4 regions of the Yersinia entomophaga genome follow, and region 1 is predicted to be linked to each of the others. Evidence: predicted binding sites of a transcription regulator. Region 1 holds the regulator's gene; each other region holds the start of a gene.

Region 1 (3,201 bases):
AATGCCATCCGTCATACCAGCTACAAAATTACTCTTACAATATCGGCCTGATTAATAGACATAAAGGTATCTTCCATCAGCAGGATTTTTTATCCGAACTTCTTACTTTACCGTCTTTTTCACTGGCTGATTTTTATGTAGAAGAAGGTGATGCTATTGGGGTCACTCAGGATGTTTTCAGCCAGCCAGGTGCTATTTATCTGGTTCATTCTGACGCAGAAACCATTCGCAATGACTATCTAACGATCAGGCGCCTGGAAAACGACGGCGTTTATCTTAAAAATGTATAGGAATAAATACGATAACAGCCTGATAGAAAATCAAAAAATTGAACCGCGGCGATTGACTGCGAAATATGAATCGCGGTGAGTAAGGGAACAGCGGGGGATTTAACGATTTAAGATGTTTGAGTCTTTGAGTCTTTGAGTCTTTGAGTCTTTGAGTCTTTGAGTCTTTGAGTCTTTGAGTCTTTGAGTCTTTGAGTCTTTGAGTCTTTGAGTCTTTGAGTCTTTGAGTCTTTGAGTCTTTGAGTCTTTGAGTCTTTGAGTCTTTGAGTCTTTGAGTCTTTGAGTCTTTGAGTAGCAGTTTCCGGATAAACAGGCAGTGATACAAGCAATTCTGTACGTATATGAATCCTATAAATACAACGCCCGGAGCGAATAAACCGGGCGTTGATAAATATGGTCAGGTTAGAGAGCGAATTTCAAAACTGTGGGTGATTTTGGCAGCCTTACCCAACATCAGGGCTACCGAGCAGTATTTCTCCGCGGAAAGCTCAACGGCTCGCTCGACGGCTTTTTCGGTCAAATCTTTACCACTGACGACAAAATGCAGGTTAATCAAGGTAAACAGGCGAGGGGCTTCCTCCCGACGCTCGGAGGTCAATTTTACTTCGCAGTCGTGCACATCGTTGCGCCCTTTTTGCAAAATGGACACCACATCGATAGCGCTACAGCCACCGGCCGCCATCAGCAACATTTCCATCGGGCTTGGGGCTTTATCTCCGGCGTTACCATCCATTAAAACCTGATGACCAGAGGCGGATTCACCCAAAAAAGTCAGACCTTCAACCCATTTTACTCGTGCCTGCATACCCGTCACTCCCTATTAGCTTTTCCGAATCAGACTACTCTTTCATTCATAAAGTGGCAATGTAACCAGACCCTCATCATGCTGAAGCGATACAACACAAGACACTGGCCTCATCCTGTGCTACAAACAGAGCCGAAGAGATGTTTCTTAGAATAAAAAGGGTAGAGATCAAGACTCAGTGAAGGGTCTCTATCTGAGATGTATATTGGCTATACCTTTCGGTAGTTGAGCAAATTAATATGCTAATAGAAAGTGTATTTTATAAACACGCCGTACAGGGAACTCTGAGCCCTGTTAAGTTAGGCAGCGATAACAACAGAGGATAACAGCGAATGGTTCTCGGCAAGCCACAAACAGACCCAACTCTCGAATGGTTCCTGTCTCATTGCCATATTCACAAGTATCCATCGAAGAGTACGCTGATTCACCAGGGTGAAAAAGCCGAAACGCTTTACTACATCGTGAAAGGTTCCGTTGCGGTTCTGATCAAAGATGAAGAAGGTAAAGAAATGATTCTCTCCTATTTAAACCAGGGGGATTTCATCGGTGAGCTTGGATTATTTGAAGAAGGCCAAGAACGTAGTGCTTGGGTTCGTGCAAAAACCGCCTGTGAAGTGGCTGAAATTTCTTACAAAAAATTCCGTCAGCTGATTCAGGTTAATCCAGATATCTTGATGCGTCTGTCTTCGCAGATGGCGAATCGCCTGCAAATTACATCCGAGAAAGTGGGCAACCTTGCTTTCCTTGATGTGACCGGGCGTATCGCGCAAACGCTGCTTAATCTGGCAAAACAGCCTGATGCAATGACACACCCAGATGGGATGCAGATTAAGATTACTCGCCAGGAAATTGGCCAGATTGTTGGCTGCTCCCGCGAAACCGTCGGTCGAATCCTGAAAATGCTCGAAGATCAAAACCTGATCTCTGCGCATGGTAAAACGATTGTCGTTTACGGCACCCGTTAATTACCTAAAAAAACCGGTTCCCTGTGCTTAACATGGCACCGGTTTTTTCTTTGTCTGCATATGGACGACGGATATTGACCTGATGTGGCGTCGGCTGATTTACCACCCTGAAGTAAACTATGCATTACGGCAAACGCTGGTGCTGTGTTTGCCTGTGGCTATCGGTTTGTTGCTCGGTAATTTGCAGCTTGGCCTGTTATTTTCCTTAGTCCCTGCCTGCTGCAATATCGCTGGCCTAGATACCCCCCATAAGCACTTCACCAAACGCTTAGTCGTTGGCGGAACTTTATTCGCCCTCAGCAGTTTTCTGATTCAACAATTCCTGCTGTGGCATATTCCCCTCCCCCTGATTATGTTTGGCCTGACTCTCATTTTAGGCGTTAACGGAGCCATCAGCCCCCTGCACGCCCGTTTATTGCCCGCTGCGCTAGTCGCTGCGATATTCACACTAAGCATGATTGGCCGCTTCCCAATTTGGCACACTCCGCTACTTTTCATCGTTGGCACCGCCTGGTACGGGCTATTTACCGGCCTGTGGTTCCGCCTGTGGAAAGAACAGCCGATGCGAGAAACCCTGAGCCAGCTATATCGCCAGTTAGCCGATTATTTAGAAGCCAAATACAGTTTGCTGACTCAACATATCGATCCGGAAACCGCATTGCCGCCGTTGCTACAACGCCAGCAGGGCGTAATGGATTTAATAACCCAGCTTTATCAGCAACTTAATATGCTTCCTCATACTCATAAAAGGGAGCAAAAGCGGCTACGATTAATGTTTCAGGTGGCGCTGGATTTGCAGGAGCACATTACTGTCAGTCTGCACCAACCGGAAGAAGTGCAAAAACTGGTGGAACAAAGCCATGCAGAAGCGGTCATCCGGCGGAATGCGCAGGTCATTGCTCATCGTTTGCGGGTCGTCGCTGATAATCTTCTGTATCACCGCCATGAATTACAGCGTTTTACCATGACCAACGAGCTGGCAGCGCTGGAAAAAATCGCCGGACAGCACCCGGATAATCCGGTTGGCCAGTTTTGTTATTATCATTTCCGTCGCATCGCGCGCTTGCTGCGTAACCAACGGCCGCTCTATCGGCGAGATTTAATGTCGGACCAACACCGGTTGCCGTTCTGGCCAGCGCTCGCC
Region 2 (3,201 bases), 1.4 Mb from region 1:
AACAAGTTACACAACAATCTGATTTAACTGTATTAATTCAGAGGGAAGGAAAAAATTGAACTAATGAAATTTCGCACAACCCGCAGAAAGAAACATAAAATTAACATTTATACCATTCCCAGAATAAACATCTGGATATGTTGTCTTAATCACTAATAACATCTAGATAAATTCCACACAAGCATTACAGAATCATGTGAGCAAATTAACAACAAATGACGGATTTATTTTAATCAAACGGCGCTGATGCCAGTGCGTAAACACAGATAAATAGGCTTTAAGTCAGTTTAAAGGCAGGAGAGCTTTATTTACGCCACATTAAAGTGCATCTGGTTAAAATTAATGCACTGTTCGCACCAAATTAATGCAGCGGGATGGGGTTTAGGAAAATACAGGGATATTGAAGAACCGGATAAGTGGGAAATAAAACAAAAAATGAAAGCGAGAGGAAGGAAACCGGCCAGCCGAGGATATAGGTCGGCCAGCCGGTATCATCGCGAGATTAAATTAATTAAATTAAAGTAAGCCGGGGAAGCTGGCCTTTAAACCGGTAACAATAAACTCGATACCTAATGCCATCAGCAGCAAACCCATGATTCGGGTGATAACGTTAATACCGGTCTGCCCTAGCAAGCGTACCAATAGCGGCGCCGCGCGAAATAGCAGCCAGCAACAGAAGGCAAATAAGGCGATAGCAAGAGTTAAACCGAGCAAATTTAGCCAACTGTGATAGCGGGAGCTCCAGACAATAGTCGAACTGATCGCCCCTGGGCCTGCCATTAATGGTAAAGCCAAGGGTACTACGCCAATACTATCCCGCACTGCCGTTTCGGTTTTTTCCTGCTTGTTTTGCTTATCCTCGCCCAGCTTGCCGCTAATCATCGACATTGCAATGCTAACTACCAGAATACCGCCGGCGATGCGGAAAGAATCGATAGAAATACCAAATACTTTCAGGATGGCATCCCCAAGGAATAGCGCTATCCATAAAATGATGGCGACGGAAAGATTCGCCGTCAGGTTTGTCTTATTGCGCCCCGCTTCTGCCTGGTAACTCGTCATACTAATAAATACCGGCAATATTCCTACCGGGTTAACCAGCGCAAACAAGCCAACAAAAAACTTGATGTAGCCTGACAGGTCCAACAGTGATTGACTCACACCCACTCCGCACTATCGCTAATATAAAGTACCTCGGCGCAATAACCACCATTAGCGGTTAATGTCCGTCGATTAGCGCCTCCCTGACCAGTTTTTGCTCAGGTGACGGCGCGACTACAAGCTACTACAGAAGAAACCCGCCGCTTGGAGCCATTCAGGCAGTTATTTTGGCTGCCGGACTGGCATAACGCACAGCCTTCATCTATATGCGCGCTAATGTAATGGAATTACATTGGGGAATCTATGGATTAGATCAGCATTTTAATACGCAATAAGTTTACTCAAAAAATAGGCGAGCAACTGTTAACAAAGTGTGTCTTTTCTGCTGTTTTAACGTCATAAAATATCGCCTTTATGGTTTTAATGCTTTTAATTCTCAATTCAACGCTGCTGAAAGGTGTCAGCTTGACGTTTTTGTGATTTAAATCACGAAATCCATACCTAAGAATAGTTAAGCTCTGTCATAGGAAAAGAGGTAGAGAGCTTGGAAAGGTCAGTTGTGGTTAGCTTCAAATCCGCACCCCGACAAAAATAAAGAAAGCTCTTTCAGTAAATCAGCGGTAGTAATGGTTGAGTAGAATGCGAAAAGTCTTCCTATTCGACAATGCAGCACGAGATAGCCTGACTATACTAGTTGCTTCAACTGCTTATTTACTAAAAGAGTTTAACATTATCAGGAGAGCATTATGGCTGTAACGAATGTCGCTGAACTTAACGAGCTAGTAGCACGCGTCAAGAAAGCCCAGCGCGAGTATGCCAACTTTACTCAAGAGCAAGTTGATAAAATCTTCCGCGCTGCCGCCCTAGCCGCTGCTGATGCCCGTATCCCTTTGGCTAAATTGGCCGTAGCGGAATCTGGCATGGGTATTGTCGAAGATAAGGTTATTAAAAACCACTTCGCATCTGAGTATATCTATAACGCTTACAAAGATGAAAAAACCTGCGGCATCTTGGGTGAGGACAAAACTTTCGGCACCATCACTATTGCGGAACCTATCGGTTTAATCTGCGGTATCGTGCCGACAACCAACCCAACTTCAACGGCTATTTTCAAGGCATTAATCAGCCTGAAAACCCGTAACGGTATCATTTTCTCTCCGCATCCTCGTGCTAAAGACGCAACCAATAAAGCTGCTGATATCGTGCTGCAAGCCGCTATCGCTGCAGGTGCGCCAGCCGACATTATTGGTTGGATTGATGCCCCTACCGTTGAATTATCTAACCAACTAATGCACCACCCAGATATCAACCTGATTCTGGCAACCGGTGGCCCAGGCATGGTTAAAGCGGCTTACAGCTCTGGTAAACCTGCTATCGGCGTAGGCGCAGGTAACACGCCTGTTGTGGTTGATGAAACCGCAGATATCAAACGCGTTGTAGCCTCTATTCTGATGTCTAAAACCTTTGATAACGGCGTCATTTGCGCATCTGAACAATCTATTATCGTCGTTGATTCCGTATACGACGCGGTACGTGAACGTTTCGCCTCCCACGGCGGCTACCTGCTGCAAGGTAAAGAACTGAAAGCCGTTCAGGACATCATCCTGAAAAACGGTGGCCTGAACGCGGCTATCGTAGGTCAGCCAGCAACTAAAATTGCTGAAATGGCCGGTATTAAGGTTCCGGGCAATACCAAGATTCTGATTGGTGAAGTGAAAGTTGTGGACGAATCCGAGCCGTTTGCTCATGAAAAACTGTCCCCGACTCTGGCGATGTATCGTGCGAAGAGCTTCGAAGACGCAGTCGATAAAGCGGAAAAACTGGTTGAAATGGGCGGGATTGGTCACACCTCTTGCCTGTACACCGACCAGGATAACCAGACTGCTCGCGTGAAATACTTCGGCGATAAAATGAAGACTGCCCGTATTCTAATTAACACCCCTGCCTCACAAGGTGGTATCGGTGACCTGTACAACTTCAAACTGGCACCGTCTCTGACGCTGGGTTGTGGTTCATGGGGTGGTAACTCCATCTCTGAAAACGTCGGTCCGAAACACTTGATCAACAAGAAAACTGTGGCTAAGCGAGCAGAAAACATGT
Region 3 (3,201 bases), 200 kb from region 1:
CCCCGGCACCCATCGCGCTCGAACCCATACCGGCGTCACAAGCCACAATAATTTTACGCACGGTAGTCAGATCGCCCGCGGCGGCAGCAGCGTTAGCCGCCTGAACGCCTTTGGACTGTTGCTTCATGTCCTGCATGCGGCGAGTCGCTTCTTCCAAATTGTCTTCATCATCTTTAACTTTGGTGTTTTTCAGCAAGATGGCTGAGACCACGAAAGAGACAGCGAAAGCAGCGGCAACCGCAGCAATGTTAGCGAAGTAAGCTCCTTTAGGCGTCATCGCCAATACGGCCAGAATAGAGCCTGGAGAAGCAGGAGAAACCAGACCGCCGTTCAGCAAAGTCAAAGTGAACACGCCGGTCATACCGCCCAAAATCACCGCCAACAACAGGCGCGGATTCATCAGTACATACGGGAAATAAATTTCGTGAATACCGCCGAAGAAATGGATGATGGCTGCGCCGCCAGCAGATTGCTTGGCATTGCCTTTACCAAAGAACATATAGGCCATCAGCACACCCAAACCTGGGCCTGGGTTGGCTTCAATCAGGAAGAAGATTGATTTGCCGGTTTCCGTCGCCTGCTGGATACCCAGCGGAGAGAAGATACCGTGGTTGATAGCGTTGTTTAGGAACAGGATTTTCGCCGGTTCGACGAAGATAGAAGCCAACGGCAGCAGGTTATTTTTAACCATAACATGCACGCCAGCAGCCAACATTTTGGACAGGATTTCGACCAGTGGGCCGATCGCCATAAAGGCCAGAATAGCCAGTAGCATCCCGATAATACCGGCAGAGAAGTTGTTAACCAACATCTCAAAGCCGCTTTTGATTTTACCGTCAACCCAACGGTCAAAGCGCTTAATAGCCCAACCGCCCAACGGACCCACGATCATCGAGCCGAGGAACATCGGCATATCCGCACCGACGATGACGCCCATGGTGGTTATAGCACCGACGACGCCACCGCGTTCGCCACCAACTAAGCGACCACCGGTATAACCGATTAATAACGGCAATAAATAGGTAATCATTGGGCCAACAAGCTTGGCTAAAGTTTCATTTGGCAGCCAGCCAGTCGGAATAAATAAAGCGGTAATAATACCCCAAGCGATAAATGCGCCAATATTTGGCATGACCATATTACTTAGGAATCGGCCAAAGTTTTGCACTTTAACCTTAATGTCTGGTGAAAGCATAAAAACACCCCTATTGGTACGCGCTAACAATAAGAGCGCGAGATAATTATTAAGGCGGCACTGCGAAATCCGCCGAATTGCTGTATGCAATTTAAACTCTAGCATGGGCTGTAATGAGGGCGTAATCCGCAAAATATTTGTGATGCAGATCACCACAAACACCCCAAAATAGCGTGCTAATTAGTGATATCAGTCACATTTATGCCAATCAATTAAGTGAAATTAGTGCAACAATTAATCACCACATGGAATAAATGTGATTAAGATCACCCTTAGTCCCGTCTATTTTGTTTTGGAAATGTGATGTTTATCACAATAAATTTTTCATCAAAAAAGGAATTAGAGGCGATGTTCGAGGGGAGCCAGACTTATTAAGCCGCTTTACCAGGGAGGAAGTATTTAAACGTGAATTAGTCAAATAGCCAGTTGAGTTAAATAATATTAATTAATCAATTGAAATTTATAAATAAAAATATAATTAAAGAATTTCTTAATTCAGCAATCTCGAGCCAACGGATCTAAAATTGATAATTAATGAGTAAGGCTGTCACTTTTACATTTGGTGAGCTTGAAATTTACCCAAGGCTAACCTAGGGTTTAATCATAAAGAACAACCGATTAAGCAGTAAGATTTCATTTTTATAAAAATAGATCTGGCCAGCTAATTTAAGGGTAAATGATGAAAAAATATTATCTTATCTGTGGCATCGGTATACCTATGATTCTTCTCAATTCTGCTCTGGCGGCGACCACAACGGGCAGCATTAATGCCACATTAACGTTGACTAACGGCTGTTTGGTTAACAACAGTGCAGCAACCAGCGGCCTGACATTAGGTGTCTTAAGCTTTGGTTCATTCACCACCACCGGATTTACCGGTGGCTCGGCAACTCTTTCGGGAGCTTCAGGTACGGGAAGCAGCGCCATCAGCGTGAAATGTTCCCCTGGTATCACCCCTGTGCTAACCATTACCGGCAGTAATGCAGCTCCGGCCAACATACACGGCACTGTGCCGTCTACCGGCCCGCGCTATCTGGTCGGTACAACCAACACGACTCAGGCGATTGCCTATGGTCTTTATACTTCGAATTCTTTTACCACACCGATTGTCAACGCCACTACAGTGACGCCAACCACCACCGGCGATGCCACCTACGGCAACCTGTATACCTTCTTCGGTAACATAACCGGCGTAACCGGCGGCACTGACATTTACCCGGATATTTACACCGATACTATCGGCGTACAGGTAACTTATTAACGTCTGGGAGAATGGAGAGGCTATGTGCCATAGAAAATGGGGTTTTGCATTTTTTATCTATCATAGCCCAGCAATATTAGTATTTTTGGTCTTTCCGGTATTGGCATTGCCGACACAATCTTTTCAGGTCGGGGCAATTATTTCCAATGGCTGCCTGATCAGCGGCACTAATACCGGCGTATTTGGGCAGATTAATTTCGGAACTTACCCCGGCACGTCCACCGCTCAGGTCAACGGTACTTATACGCAAAGCTCGACTATTACTCTCGCCTGCACGCCTGGTACCCTTCTCAATATGAGTATTAACGGTGGAGCTAATTACACTTCGACCCGTAATCTTAAAATCAGCGGACAATCCTATTTAGTGCCCTATTCACTTTATAACAGTACAACCAATGCGGCTATTCCGGTCAATAGCAACGTCGCCGTCACCTTTAGCAATGCGAATAATATTACTTTGCCAATTTATGGGCTGTTAACTCTGAATGGAAATAACTATTCAGGGCTTTATACGGACACCTTAACAGTGACTTTAACCTGGTAATAAATACAATGAAAAAAATAAACACTCTCGCTAAAAAATGTTATAAGCCATTTATTTTATTAATTTTAACCGGGTTTTCCTTCAATATTTTCGCAACCAATAATGTGTTGATTTGGCCTATTGACCCGGTCATTCCCGCCGATCAAAAGTCCTCTAGCCTATGGGTTGAAAATAAAGGCGATCAGGCCACTATGATGCAGG
Region 4 (3,201 bases), 2.0 Mb from region 1:
CCTATCTGCGTCAGAAGCGCCCTAAGGCTTTCTTAATATAGAATTATTACAGTGGGACTATTATGAATATCCTGCTGGATTAACCGTGAAGAACAGTGAAAACACTCCATCATCATTAAATCAAGGCTCAACGGGAGTGATAATTAGGACAAACCCCCTTTACTCATTGCCGTTATCCTTTTACCTTTGGCAGGTTTTTGGGTTAACAATCAGCGGATTGGTGTTTCTGTGGTTATCTCGTAATGAACAACTCGACTTGCTGATAAGTGGCTATTGGTTTGATCCAAAAACCCAGAGTTTCCCTTGGGAACATAACTACTGGTTAGATTTGTTCAATCACCGGCTGTTAAAAATCACGATTATCAGCGCGGCCGTCTGCTCGCTATTTTGGGGAGTCTATCGCCGAAATTTTCGACTGGTGGTGACCACGATGCTGATCGGCGTTGGCCCTTTGGTTATTGGGATATTGAAATCTACCAGCGCTCATTCCTGTCCTTGGGATCTGGTGGAATACGGTGGAAAAGCCGCCAGCTACATATTAATGGATACAGCTCCGGCTGGCGCAGGCCCCGGTCACTGTTTCCCCGGAGGACATGCCTCCAGCGGTTTTGCGCTGATGGCCGTATTCTTCCTGTTTTATCCTGAACGCCCTCGCCTTGCTACGCTTTGCTGGATAGTCGGCGTATGTTTGGGAATGATAATGGGATTCGGTCAGGTCATGCGCGGGGCACATTTTCTGACTCATAACCTGTGGGCTGGGTGGTGGGTCTGGCTTAGCCAATTGGCTCTTTTTTGGTTGATTAGTGGTTATGACCACCGTCATTAAGGTACTGAGTAATGGAACAATTAAATCATTTTTTGTTTTCTCTGATTAACGCCACGCCCAATTCACCCGAGTGGTTGGTGAAGTTCGCCATTTTTATTGCCAGAGATCTGATCAGCATCATTCCATTACTGATGATCGGCCTATGGCTGTGGGGCCCGCGAGAACAAATGTCGCTACAGCGTCAGACCATCAGTAAAACCGCCATTGCGCTGATTTTTGCAATGCTTTCATCGGTCTGTATCGGTATGTTATTCCCGCATAATCGCCCCTTTGTCGATGGTTTCGGCTATAACTTTTTACCCCACGCACCGGACAGCTCCTTCCCCAGCGACCATGGCACCGCCATCTTTACCTTTGCGCTGGCCTTTTTATGCTGGCATCGGATTTGGTCCGGCATTGCCTTGCTGATCGTCGGGTTGGCCATAGCCTGGTCGCGGATCTACCTTGGTGTACACTGGCCGTTAGATATGGTCGGTGGCTTCTTGGTGGCAATCGTCGGCTGCTTATTTTCACAGTTACTGTGGAATCTGTTTGGCGATAACATCGCGAAAGGATTGGCGAATCTTTATCAACGCTGCTTCTCTTTTCCTATCAGTAAAGGTTGGGTAAAAGATTAATTTCTGCCAACTGTTCGCATTTTACCGGCAGAACCTCTGCCGGTTTGCTCGCAAGAATCTCTGTCTCTCAAGATAACTCATCATAAATCAGCCGGTTATATCTCCTATCTCTTTCATAGCAAGAACTAACACCATCACTAAATGTTATTTAAATAACAAAATATGGCTTTTACATGTGATATTAACAACATAAAGGTTGTCATTTGCGTTAAATGTTACTATTATCACAACAAATGATATTACCTACACAAACCAAGGACATTTTTTATGACTATCAACTATGCTAATTATATCGATCACACCCTATTAGCCATGGACGCCACCGAAGCGCAGATCGTCAAACTGTGTGAAGAAGCCAAACAACACCATTTCTACGCCGTTTGCGTAAACTCCGGCTATGTTCCTGTGGCAGCCAGCCAGCTTGCGGGCAGCGATGTGAAAGTTTGCTCGGTGATTGGCTTCCCTCTGGGCGCAGGTCTGACTTCCAGCAAAGTATTTGAAGCCAAGGCGGCTATCGAAGCAGGCGCACAAGAAATTGATATGGTGATTAATGTAGGTTGGTTAAAAAGCGGTAAAGTCGCTGAAGTTAAAGCAGATATTAAAGCCGTACGCGATATTTGCGCCGCTATTCCGTTGAAGGTAATATTGGAAACCTGCCTGCTCAGCAATGAGCAAATCGTTGAAGTTTGCGAAATGTGCCGTGAACTTGACGTTGCTTTTGTGAAAACATCTACAGGTTTCAGCACCGGCGGCGCCCGTGAAGAACATGTGAAATTGATGCGTGCTGCGGTAGGCTCGGATATGGGTGTTAAAGCTTCAGGTGCCGTGCGTGACCGCGCAACTGCCGAGAAAATGATTCTGGCCGGCGCAACGCGAATTGGTACAAGTTCAGGTGTAGCCATCGTATCTGGCCAGCAAGCGGCTGCGTCCAGCTACTAATTATCTTTAACCCGGCTTAGGCCGGGTTTACTTTGTTGGGAAGCGTTAATGGAAACTCGCCGTGCCGAACGTATTAATAAACTGACTCACGCTTTAAAACGTTCCGACAAAATTCATTTGAAAGACGCGGCCAGTTTGCTCCGAGTTTCAGAAATGACAATCCGTCGGGATCTTAGTGCGGAACCTTCTGCCGTGATTCTACTGGGCGGTTATGTGGTGATGGATCCCAAGTCGAACAGCGCTAACAACTATTTTGTTTCCGATCAGCAGGCAAAACAGGTAGAGGAAAAGCGCAAAATTGGGCAACTGGCCGCGCAGCTCATTGAAGAAAACGACACAATTTTCTTTGATTGCGGCACCACTATCCCACTAATTATCGACGAAATTCCCGAAGAGTTGACCTTCACTGCCCTCTGTTATTCGCTGAATACCTTTCTTTCGCTTCAAGATAAACCGAACTGCAAAGTGATCTTGTGCGGCGGCGAATTCAAGCCAAACAACTATATTTTCTCACCCATCGGCCAGCATAACGAGCTGGATAACGTTTGCCCGAACAAAGCCTTTATCTCTGCCGCCGGAGTGAGCATTGAATTCGGCGCAACCTGTTTTAACTTCGACGAAATTCCGTGGAAACAGCGCGCACTGAACAAATCTCAGCGCAAGATTCTGGTAGCCGATCACAGTAAATTCGGCCAAATCAAACCTGCCAGTATTGGGCCACTGACGCTATTTGATACTCTGGTCACCGACCGCCAGCCTGATGGCTCCTTCCGTTCGTTCTTTAACGAAACCAGCATAGAAATCCACAGTTAAACGACA

The links. The regulator CRP, encoded in region 1, controls carbon source genes, mostly activating them, when cyclic AMP is high. The targets are predictions, from matches to a motif close to ATGTGANNNNNNTCACAT.
Positions count from the first base shown of each region.
Region 2: a site for CRP is predicted at 1,659-1,676, ahead of adhE (bifunctional acetaldehyde-CoA/alcohol dehydrogenase). Genes of this name have one in related genera too.
Region 3: a site for CRP is predicted at 1,450-1,467, ahead of PL78_RS12295 (PTS mannitol transporter subunit IICBA). Genes of this name have one in related genera too.
Region 4: a site for CRP is predicted at 1,617-1,634, ahead of deoC (deoxyribose-phosphate aldolase). Genes of this name have one in related genera too.

Region 1 is NZ_CP010029.1:2,495,969-2,499,169, forward strand. Features, by position in the region: gene PL78_RS11500 (ATP-grasp domain-containing protein) at 1-290, shown strand, start outside; gene PL78_RS11505 (OsmC family protein) at 685-1,092, opposite strand; gene crp (cAMP-activated global transcriptional regulator CRP) at 1,425-2,057, shown strand; gene PL78_RS11515 (YccS/YhfK family putative transporter) at 2,140-3,201, shown strand, end outside.
Region 2 is NZ_CP010029.1:1,073,709-1,076,909, reverse strand. Features, by position in the region: gene PL78_RS04840 (YchE family NAAT transporter) at 517-1,161, opposite strand; gene adhE (bifunctional acetaldehyde-CoA/alcohol dehydrogenase) at 1,848-3,201, shown strand, end outside.
Region 3 is NZ_CP010029.1:2,698,047-2,701,247, forward strand. Features, by position in the region: gene PL78_RS12295 (PTS mannitol transporter subunit IICBA) at 1-1,195, opposite strand, end outside; gene PL78_RS12300 (spore coat protein U domain-containing protein) at 1,914-2,456, shown strand; gene PL78_RS12305 (Csu type fimbrial protein) at 2,479-3,000, shown strand; gene PL78_RS12310 (fimbrial biogenesis chaperone) at 3,009-3,201, shown strand, end outside.
Region 4 is NZ_CP010029.1:493,664-496,864, reverse strand. Features, by position in the region: gene PL78_RS02385 (phosphatase PAP2 family protein) at 167-826, shown strand; gene ybjG (undecaprenyl-diphosphate phosphatase) at 838-1,443, shown strand; gene deoC (deoxyribose-phosphate aldolase) at 1,711-2,382, shown strand; gene deoR (DNA-binding transcriptional repressor DeoR) at 2,431-3,195, shown strand.